Luteibacter rhizovicinus DSM 16549: one gene and its partner. The protein of the gene in region 2 interacts with the protein of the main gene of each other region in a pairwise test. Links are inferred from orthologs where the notes say so. Each region holds a gene or a part of one and is shown on either strand. Other genes may lie near its edges.

Region 1 (5,682 bases), 2.4 Mb from region 2 along the record:
CGGAGCCCCCAGCCCCCCAAGCCCACTGGCGCGGCCCTTCACGATTCGGTATCATCGCCGGCTCGGCCTGTATGGATAGGCCGAGCCACCGTACCCGGCAGGAAGGAAAGTGTGTTGCCGCAAGGCACGCCGCCGGAACAGTCAGCAACCGAATACGGAGCATTCCGATGCCCAAGATCAAGACCAACCGGGCGGCAGCGAAGCGTTTTCGCAAGACCGCGTCGGGTAAGTTCAAGGCTGGTCACGCCTTCAAGTCGCATATCCTGACGAAGAAGTCGACCAAGCGTAAGCGCGGCCTGCGCGCTCCCAACCACGTGAAAGCCTGCGACACCAAGAGTGTGGCTCGCATGCTGCCGTATCTTTAAGGGAGGGTTGAACCATGGCTCGTGTTAAGCGTGGCGTTACCGCCCGTCGTCGTCATAAGAAAGTCCTCGGCCGTGCAAAGGGTTATTACAACGCCCGTCGCAAGGTCTTCCGTGTAGCTAACCAGGCCGTCATCAAGGCTGGCCAGTACGCTTACATCGGCCGCAAGCAGCGCAAGCGTCAGTTCCGCGCCCTGTGGATCGTTCGTATCAATGCTGCCGCCCGTCAGTTCGGTCTGTCGTACAGCCGCCTGATCAACGGCCTGGCCAAGGCTGAGATCGCTATCGACCGTAAGGTCCTGGCCGACCTCGCCGTGCGCGACATCAAGGCGTTTGGCGTGATCGCAGAGAAGGCTAAGGCCCATCTGGCTGCGTAATCCGCTTTACCACGCACGGTAGTCATACCGCGCGAAGATGGATAACGTGGGGAGAAGGCCTGGCCTTCTCCCCATTTTTTTTCCCCGTCAGGAACACCGATGGAATCGATCGAGCATATCGACGCGTCCCTGCGCGACATCGAAGCTGCATCCTCGCTCGAGGCACTCGACGCCGTCCGCGTCGGTCTGCTGGGCAAGAACGGTGCGGTCACCGCGGCGCTCAAGGCGCTGGGCCAGTTATCCGGCGACGAGCGCAAGGCGCGCGGCGCGGAGGTCAATCGCGTCAAGGAACGACTGACCGACGCCATTACCGCCCGTAAGCAGTCCCTGGAGCAGGCCGAGCTGGATCGTCGCCTGGCCTCCGAACGCATCGACGTGACCCTGCCGGGCCGCGATGGCGAATACGGCGGCATCCACCCGATTACCCGTGCCCTCGAGCGCATCGCCGACATCTTCGGGCGTCTTGGCTACCAGCGTGCCGACGGTCCCGAGATCGAGGACGACTGGCACAACTTCGAGGCGCTCAACTTCCCGCCGCACCATCCGGCACGCGCGATGCACGATACCTTCTACTTCGGCGACGGGCGCCTGCTGCGCACGCACACCTCGCCGGTGCAGATCCGTTCGATGCAGGGCCGTCAGCCGCCGATCCGCATCATCGCGCCGGGCAAGGTCTATCGCAGCGATTCGGACCAGACGCATTCGCCGATGTTCCACCAGATCGAAGGCCTGCTGGTCGACGAGACCTCGAGCTTTGCCGATCTGAAGGGCACGCTGTCCGAATTCATCCGCGCGTTTTTCGAGCGCGACTTCGAGATGCGTTTCCGTCCGAGCTATTTCCCGTTCACCGAGCCCTCGGCGGAAGTCGATATCCGCTGGGATGCCGAGGACGGCACCGAGCGCTGGCTCGAAGTCCTCGGCTGCGGCATGGTCCATCCGACCGTGCTGAAGAACTGCGGCGTCGATCCGGAGCGTTACACGGGCTTCGCCTTCGGCCTCGGCGTCGAGCGCTTCGCCATGCTGCGCTACGGCGTGAGCGACCTGCGCGCCTTCTTCGAGAACGACCTGCGCTTCCTGCGCCAGTTCGCCTGATCGCCGTCGAACCCACGTTAACGAGTCGCTCCCATGAAATTCTCCGAAAACTGGCTGCGTGAACTGGTTGCCATCGACGCGGATCGCGCGACCCTGGTTCATGCGCTGACGATGGCCGGCCTGGAAGTCGAAGGCGTCACCCCGCTGGGTGAGGATCTCGACGGCGTGGTCGTCGCCGAAATTGTCGAGGCCGTGAAGCATCCCGAAGCCGACCGCCTGCAAGTGTGCAAGGTGGATGCAGGGCAGGGCGAGCTGCTGCAGATCGTCTGCGGCGCGCCAAACGCGCGCGTAGGCATTCGCGTGCCGCTGGCCAGGGTGGGCGCGAAGCTGCCCAACAACGTCGACATCAAGGCGGCGAAGCTGCGCGGTGTCGAATCCTTCGGGATGCTCTGCTCGGCGAAAGAACTCGACATCGACGCCGACGCGTCCGGCCTGCTCGAGCTAGCGGCGGATGCGCCGGTCGGTACGCCGATCGCCGACTACCTCGGCCTGCCCGATGCCAGCATCGAGCTGAAGATCACCCCGAATCGTCCGGACGTGCTCGGCCTCAATGGCCTGGCACATGATGTGGCTGCCCTGTTCGGTAGCCGCGTGAAGGCGATCGGCACGGCCAGCGCGCCGGTGACGGCCAGCGCGAGGCGCGACGTTCGCCTGGAAGCCGGCGCCGACGCACCGCGTTATATCGGCCGCGTCATTGAAGGCGTGGATGCCAGTGTGGCATCGCCGCTGTGGATGGCCGAGCGCCTGCGTCGCGCTGGTATCCGCCCGATCAGCGCCATCGTCGATATCACGCAGTACGTCATGCTCGAGCTCGGCCACCCGATGCACGCGTTCGACAACGACACGCTTTCCGGGGCCGTCGTCGTGCGGCATGCGGGGCAGGGTGAAGTGGTCAAGTTGCTCGACGGCCGCGAGGTCAAGCTCGACCCGTCCTTCGTCGTGATCGCGGACGAAGCCCATGCCCTCGCCCTCGGCGGCATCATGGGTGGCTTCGATTCGCGCGTGACCGACACCACGCGCAACGTGTTCCTCGAAGCCGCGCACTTCGCGCCGGCCGCGATCATGGGTCGCGCACGCAAGCTCGGCATGCATACGGATGCCTCGCATCGCTACGAGCGCGGCGTCGATCCGGCGCTTCCGCAGCGTGCCATCGAGCGCGCGACGGAATTGCTGTTGCAGATCGCCGGCGGTAGCGCCGGCCCGCTGACCCTGGCCGAGCGCCCGGAAGACCTGCGTGAGCACGCGCCCGTGATACTGCGCCACGCGCGCCTGCGCCGCCTGCTCGGCATCGATATCGCCGGCAGCGAGGTCGCCCGCATCTTCACCGCCCTCGGCATGCATGTGGTCGAGTTGGCGGACGGCTGGGAAGTGACGCCGCCGAGCAGCCGTTTCGACATCGAGCGCGAAGAAGACCTGGTCGAAGAGGTCGCGCGTATCCATGGCTACGATCGCATTCCGACGCATATCCCGGCGGGGCAGATCGCCCTGCGTTCCGAGCCCGAGGCCCGCCTCAGCGAGATGGCGCTGCGCGACCAGATCGCCGCGCGCGGCTATTTCGAAGCCGTGACGCTTTCCTTCGTCAACGCCGACCTGCTCACGACCTGGGGCGTCGACAAGGGCTGGGTGCCGCTGGCCAACCCGCTTTCGGCGGATCTGGCCGTGATGCGGACCTCGTTGCTGCCCGGACTGATTGAAGCGCTGCGTCATAACCGCGCACGCCAGCAGGAGCGCGTTCGGTTGTTCGAGGTGGCCCGTAGCTTCCACGCTACCGGTGATGCGCCCGACGAAGTGGGTCGCGTGGCCCTTGTCGCCAGCGGCGCCGCGCGTGCGGAACAGTGGGGCGAAGCGACCCGTCCGGTCGATTTCTTCGACCTCAAGGGCGACCTCGACGCCTTGATCGCCCACACGGGCGAGCCGCAGCGCTGGTCGGTCGACGCCGATGACCTCCCGTCCTGGCTGCATCCTGGCCGCGGCGCACGCATCCTGCGTGACGGTCGGCCGGCTGGCTTCCTGGGCGCCCTGCACCCGGCGCTGGCCAAGGCGCTGGACCTGGGTCCGGACGTTCACGTGATGGAACTGGCGCTCGAGTCGATCCTTGCCCGTCGCCTTCCCAGTGCTGGCCGCGTTGCACGTTTCCCGGCCGTTCGCCGTGATATCGCCGTGGAACTGCCCGAAGACGTGTCCTGGGCTGCCGTGGAGACCGCCGTGCGCGAGGCGCTCGGCGAGGTCCTGAAGGAGATCCGCCTGTTCGATCGCTACGCCGGCAAGGGGATCGACGAAGGACGAAAGAGTCTCGCTATGGGCTTGATTTTACAGGACGCTTCACGCACCCTTACCGACGAAGATGCCGACGCTCGCGTGGCAGAAGCGGTGGGGGCATTGGAGAAGACATGCAAGGCAAGACTGCGAGGATAAGATGGCGCTGACCAAGGCGGAAATGGCCGAGCGGCTTTTCCTCGACGTGGGTCTCAACAAGCGTGAGGCCAAGGAATTCGTGGACGCCTATTTCGAGGTCGTGCGCGAGGCCCTGGAACGAGGTGAGCAGGTCAAGTTGTCCGGCTTCGGCAATTTCGACCTTCGGCAGAAGAATCAGCGGCCCGGTCGTAATCCAAAGACCGGCGAAGAAATTCCCATCTCGGCCCGGCGGGTTGTCACCTTCCGTCCTGGCCAGAAACTCAAGGTAAGAGTCGAGGGCTATGCTGGATCCAGGGAATAACACCGAACTTCCGGCGATCCCGGCGAAGCGCTACTTCACCATTGGTGAAGTCAGTGAGCTTTGCGGCGTCAAGCCGCATGTCCTTCGCTACTGGGAGCAGGAGTTTCCGGCCCTCAAGCCCGTCAAGCGTCGCGGCAATCGCCGCTATTACCAGCGCCACGACGTGCTCATGATCCGCCAGATCCGTTCTTTGCTTTACGACGAGGGTTTTACCATCACGGGTGCTCGCGCCCGGCTGGAAGGCCCGCAGGCTCGTATGGAAGCGAGCATGTCACATCAGATCGTGCGTCAGGTGCGTCTGGAGCTGGAAGAAGTACTGACCCTCCTTCGTCGCTGACCGGCTTCCGCAGGTCGCGGCGTTGCTGCTACAATCGTTAGCTCGTCGGGGTGTAGCGCAGCCTGGTAGCGCACTACGCTGGGGGTGTAGTGGTCGCGAGTTCGAATCTCGCCACCCCGACCATTATTCAAAAAAAACGGCGCCCCTCTCGGGGCGCCGTTTTTTTTGCCTGATTCATTGGTGGGAGCCGGCTTCGCCAGCGATAAATTCCCTCACGACAGACACCGTCTTCGACTTCCTCTTGAACTCGGTCGTGACCACCAGCCGCGAATGATCGGCAGCCACGTCGTAGTGCTGCACGATGTCGCCGCGCTTGTCGTCGATATGGATCACGACCACCAGGCTGTCGCCGTCCCAGCCGGCTCGCGTGACGTCACCGCCCGCGTCCTTGCCGGTCACCATCGGGACACTGCTTGAGTGGCCATTGGGCGCGATCTGCAGGCTGCCCGGATGAAGGGCGATGTCCAGCGTGTCGGGAAGCAGGAGAGCCCGGCGCAGCATGTCGCCGTTCCCACCGCCAGTCGTGTTGCCGGCGCCGTTGCCACTGCTGGCACCAGGGTTGGAACCACCACCGCCATGTCGGCCACCACCGCCCATACCGCCGCCACCCATGCCACCTCCCATACCCCCACCGCCGCCGTGACCGTGGCCACCGCCCATGCCGCCGCCGCGACCGCTGCCGCCCGCTGCTGGGGAGGCATCAGGATCTTCGCTGTGAGAAACGTCCACGACCCAGTGGCCGTCGAACGAGTGCGGATGGTCGGGCGCGGCGCTCAATCGGATGCTGTTGCCGGCACA
Region 2 (2,970 bases):
CATGGCGCCCCCAAGCCTTGGCGGGGCGCGGTACATAAGCACCGGGGTGCGTGGCATAATCCACGATCTTTTTACGTGAGCAGCCGCTTTTCCGTGGCTGTTCCATGACTTGCGAGAATTGACGATGAGCCTTCCGACCTTCGCCGCCATTGCACAGGCCACCGCTCCCGCTGCCGGGGCCTCCCAGGGTGGGGCACTGGGCCTCTCGCCGCTGATCATGATGGCGGTGCTGTTCGGCATCTTCTATTTCATGATGATCCGCCCGCAGATGAAGCGTCAGAAGGAACACCGCAACCTGTTGTCCGCGCTCGCCAAGGGCGACGAAGTGGTGATGGGCGGCGGTCTCGCCGGCCGCATCGAGGAAGTGGGCGAGTCCTTCGTCCGCGTGGAGATCGCCCCGGGCACCGTCGTCCAGGTGCAGAAGGGCTCGATCACCCAGGTGCTGCCGAAGGGCAGCCTCAAGAAGTCCTGAGCTTTGTCTCAACGGCGTCAGCCGCGGCCGCTTGTGGCCGCTTTTCATGGAATGGCAAGGCATGAGTGATTTTCCACGCTGGAAATACGCGCTGGTCGTGATCGTGTTGCTGCTCGGCATCGTTTACGCGTTGCCGAACGTCTTCCCGCCCCAACCGGCGGTGCAGATTTCGGGTAACCGCGGCGCAACCGTCGATGCGGCATTGAAGACCAAGGTCGAGGGCATCCTCGCCACGGCGAAGACGCCGGCCTCGGTGATCGACGTCGATGAGAAGACCAGCCGCCTGCTGGCACGCTTTGCGACGGCTGACGCACAGACCAAGGCATCGGACGCCCTGCGGACGACGCTGGGTGAGAATTACACCGTCGCGCTCAACCAGGCGTCGACGGTGCCGGCGTGGCTGCAGTCGATCAACGCCTTCTCGATGCCGCTCGGCCTCGATCTGCAGGGCGGCGTGCACTTCCTGATGGAAGTCGACCAGGGCGCGGTCGTCGATGCGCAGGAAACGCGTTATTCCGACGACATCCGGGCGTTGCTGCGCGAGAAGAAGGTGTCCTACGACGCCGTCAATCGCAATGCACGCGGCCAGGGCGTCAGCGTGGTTCTGCGTACGGATGCCGATCGCCAGGCCGCGGCCACGCTCATCGCCACCGATTATCCGGAACTCACCGTCGCCGATGGCGCGGCCACGGGCAATCGTTTCATCCTCAACGCGGTGATCAAGGCGACCAAGCTGCGTGAGCTCTCCCAGAGCATGATCACGCAGAACCTCACCACGCTCCGTCAGCGCGTCAATGCGCTGGGCGTCTCCGAGCCGCTGATCCAGCAGCAGGGCGCCAACCAGATCGTGGTGGAGCTCGCCGGCGTGCAGGACACCGCCGAGGCGAAGAAGATCATCGGTGCCGTGGCCACGCTGCAGTACCGCGCCGGCCTGTACACGCCGCAGCAGGCGGCGGATGCCGCCCGTTCGGGTAGCGTGCCGCCGGATGCCAAGCTTTACTACGGCCGTGAAGGCCGCCCGTACCTGCTCAGCAAGACCATCATCGCGACGGGTGACGAGCTCACCTCGGCGGTGTCCGGCCGTGACCAGCAGAACGGCACGCCCAATGTCAGCGTCTCGCTGAACAGTGCCGGCGCACGCAAGATGCAGGACTTCACCAACGGCAACGTTGGCAAGCCGATGGCCGTGCTCTACATCACGCGGACCACCGACACGAAGATGGTCGACGGCAAGGAAGTGAAGACGCCGAAGATCACCGAAGAGGTGATCAACTACGCCAATATCAGTTCGCCGTTCGGCAAGCAGTTCTCGACGAACGGCCTGCCCAGCGATTCGGAAGCGTCGGAGCTGGCGCTGCTCCTGCGCGGCGGCTCGCTCGCCGTGCCCATCGACATCGTCGGTGAAAGCGTGATCGGTCCGAGCCTCGGCGCGGACAACATCGACAAGGGCTTCAAGGCGGTCATGCTCGGCCTCGGCCTGGTGCTGGTTGCCGCCGCCATCTACTACAAGCTGTTCGGTCTCGTTGCCGACGTCGCCCTGTTCTTCAACCTGGTGCTGCTCATCGCCGTCATGTCGATGATCCACGTCACCCTGACGATGCCGGGCATCGCGGGTATCGTGCTGACACTCGGTATGGCGATCGATGCCAACGTGCTGATCTGCGAACGCATCCGTGAGGAACTGCGCAACGGTTCCTCGCCGCTGGCTGCGATCCGCACCGGCTACGACAAGGCCTGGGCGACGATTCTCGACGCCAACGTGACCCACCTGCTCGCCGCGCTCGGCCTGATGACCATGGGTTCGGGCCCGATCAAGGGCTTCGGTGTCACGCTCTTCATCGGTATCCTCACGTCGATGTTCACGTCGGTGACGGTCACTCACGCCATCACCGCGCTGATCCACGGCGGCCGCAAGCTCAAGACCCTGTCGGTCTGAGGAGGAAGCCATGGAAATCTTCAACCACAATTCGAACTTCAACTTCCTCGGCCTGCGCCGTTTCAGCATCGGTCTCGGCATCCTGCTGATGATCGGCTCGATCAGCCTGATCCTGACCAAGGGCTTCAACTACGGCCAGGACTTCGTCGGTGGTGTCGCCGTCGAGGTGGAGTACCAGGCCCCGATCGATCCGGCCGACGTTCGCGCGGCACTGGAGAAGTCCGGCCTCGAGAACCCGCTGGTCCAGGCTGTCGGCGGCACGCGTGACTTCACCATCCGCATGCAGCCCAAGGACGACAAGAACTCGGTCTCGCTGACCGGCGATGAAGCCGCTGCCAAGGTGGCAGGCGACGTCGTCGCCGCACTCAAGGTCACCCGTCCGGACGTGATCCAGAAGAGCCGCTCCTTCGTCGGCCCGCAGGTCGGTGAAGAGTTGCGCAGCGACGGCGTCGTCGCCGTGGCCTTCGTCATCATCGGCATCATGGGCTACCTGTGGCTCCGCTTCGAATGGCGTTTCGCCCTCGCGGCGCTGGCTACCGAAATCCACGACGTCCTGGTGACC

What was found. Proteins that work in one complex are often made in the same cells at the same time.
Region 1: the proteins of secD (region 2) and pheT interact in binary tests that used the Escherichia coli proteins (3 or more experiments, as listed by UniProt). The link is inferred for Luteibacter rhizovicinus DSM 16549 from one-to-one orthologs.

The regions. Positions count from the first base shown.
Region 1 is NZ_CP017480.1:2,940,586-2,946,267, forward strand. The notes cover bases 1,535-4,555. They hold pheT (phenylalanine--tRNA ligase subunit beta), read left to right. Parts: upstream 1,535-1,864; coding sequence 1,865-4,246; downstream 4,247-4,555. Other genes in these bases: pheS (phenylalanine--tRNA ligase subunit alpha), read left to right, coding at 1,535-1,831; ihfA (integration host factor subunit alpha), read left to right, coding at 4,248-4,547; BJI69_RS13385 (MerR family transcriptional regulator), read left to right, coding at 4,528-4,555. In the rest of the region: rpmI (50S ribosomal protein L35), read left to right, coding at 168-365; rplT (50S ribosomal protein L20), read left to right, coding at 380-739; more of pheS, read left to right, coding at 839-1,534; more of BJI69_RS13385, read left to right, coding at 4,556-4,884; BJI69_RS22635 (hypothetical protein), read right to left, coding at 5,059-5,682.
Region 2 is NZ_CP017480.1:582,736-585,705, reverse strand. The notes cover bases 86-2,970. They hold secD (protein translocase subunit SecD), read left to right. Parts: upstream 86-533; coding sequence 534-2,408; downstream 2,409-2,970. Other genes in these bases: secF (protein translocase subunit SecF), read left to right, coding at 2,419-2,970; yajC (preprotein translocase subunit YajC), read left to right, coding at 125-472. UniProt on the Escherichia coli protein: Part of the Sec protein translocase complex. Interacts with the SecYEG preprotein conducting channel. SecDF uses the proton motive force (PMF) to complete protein translocation after the ATP-dependent function of SecA.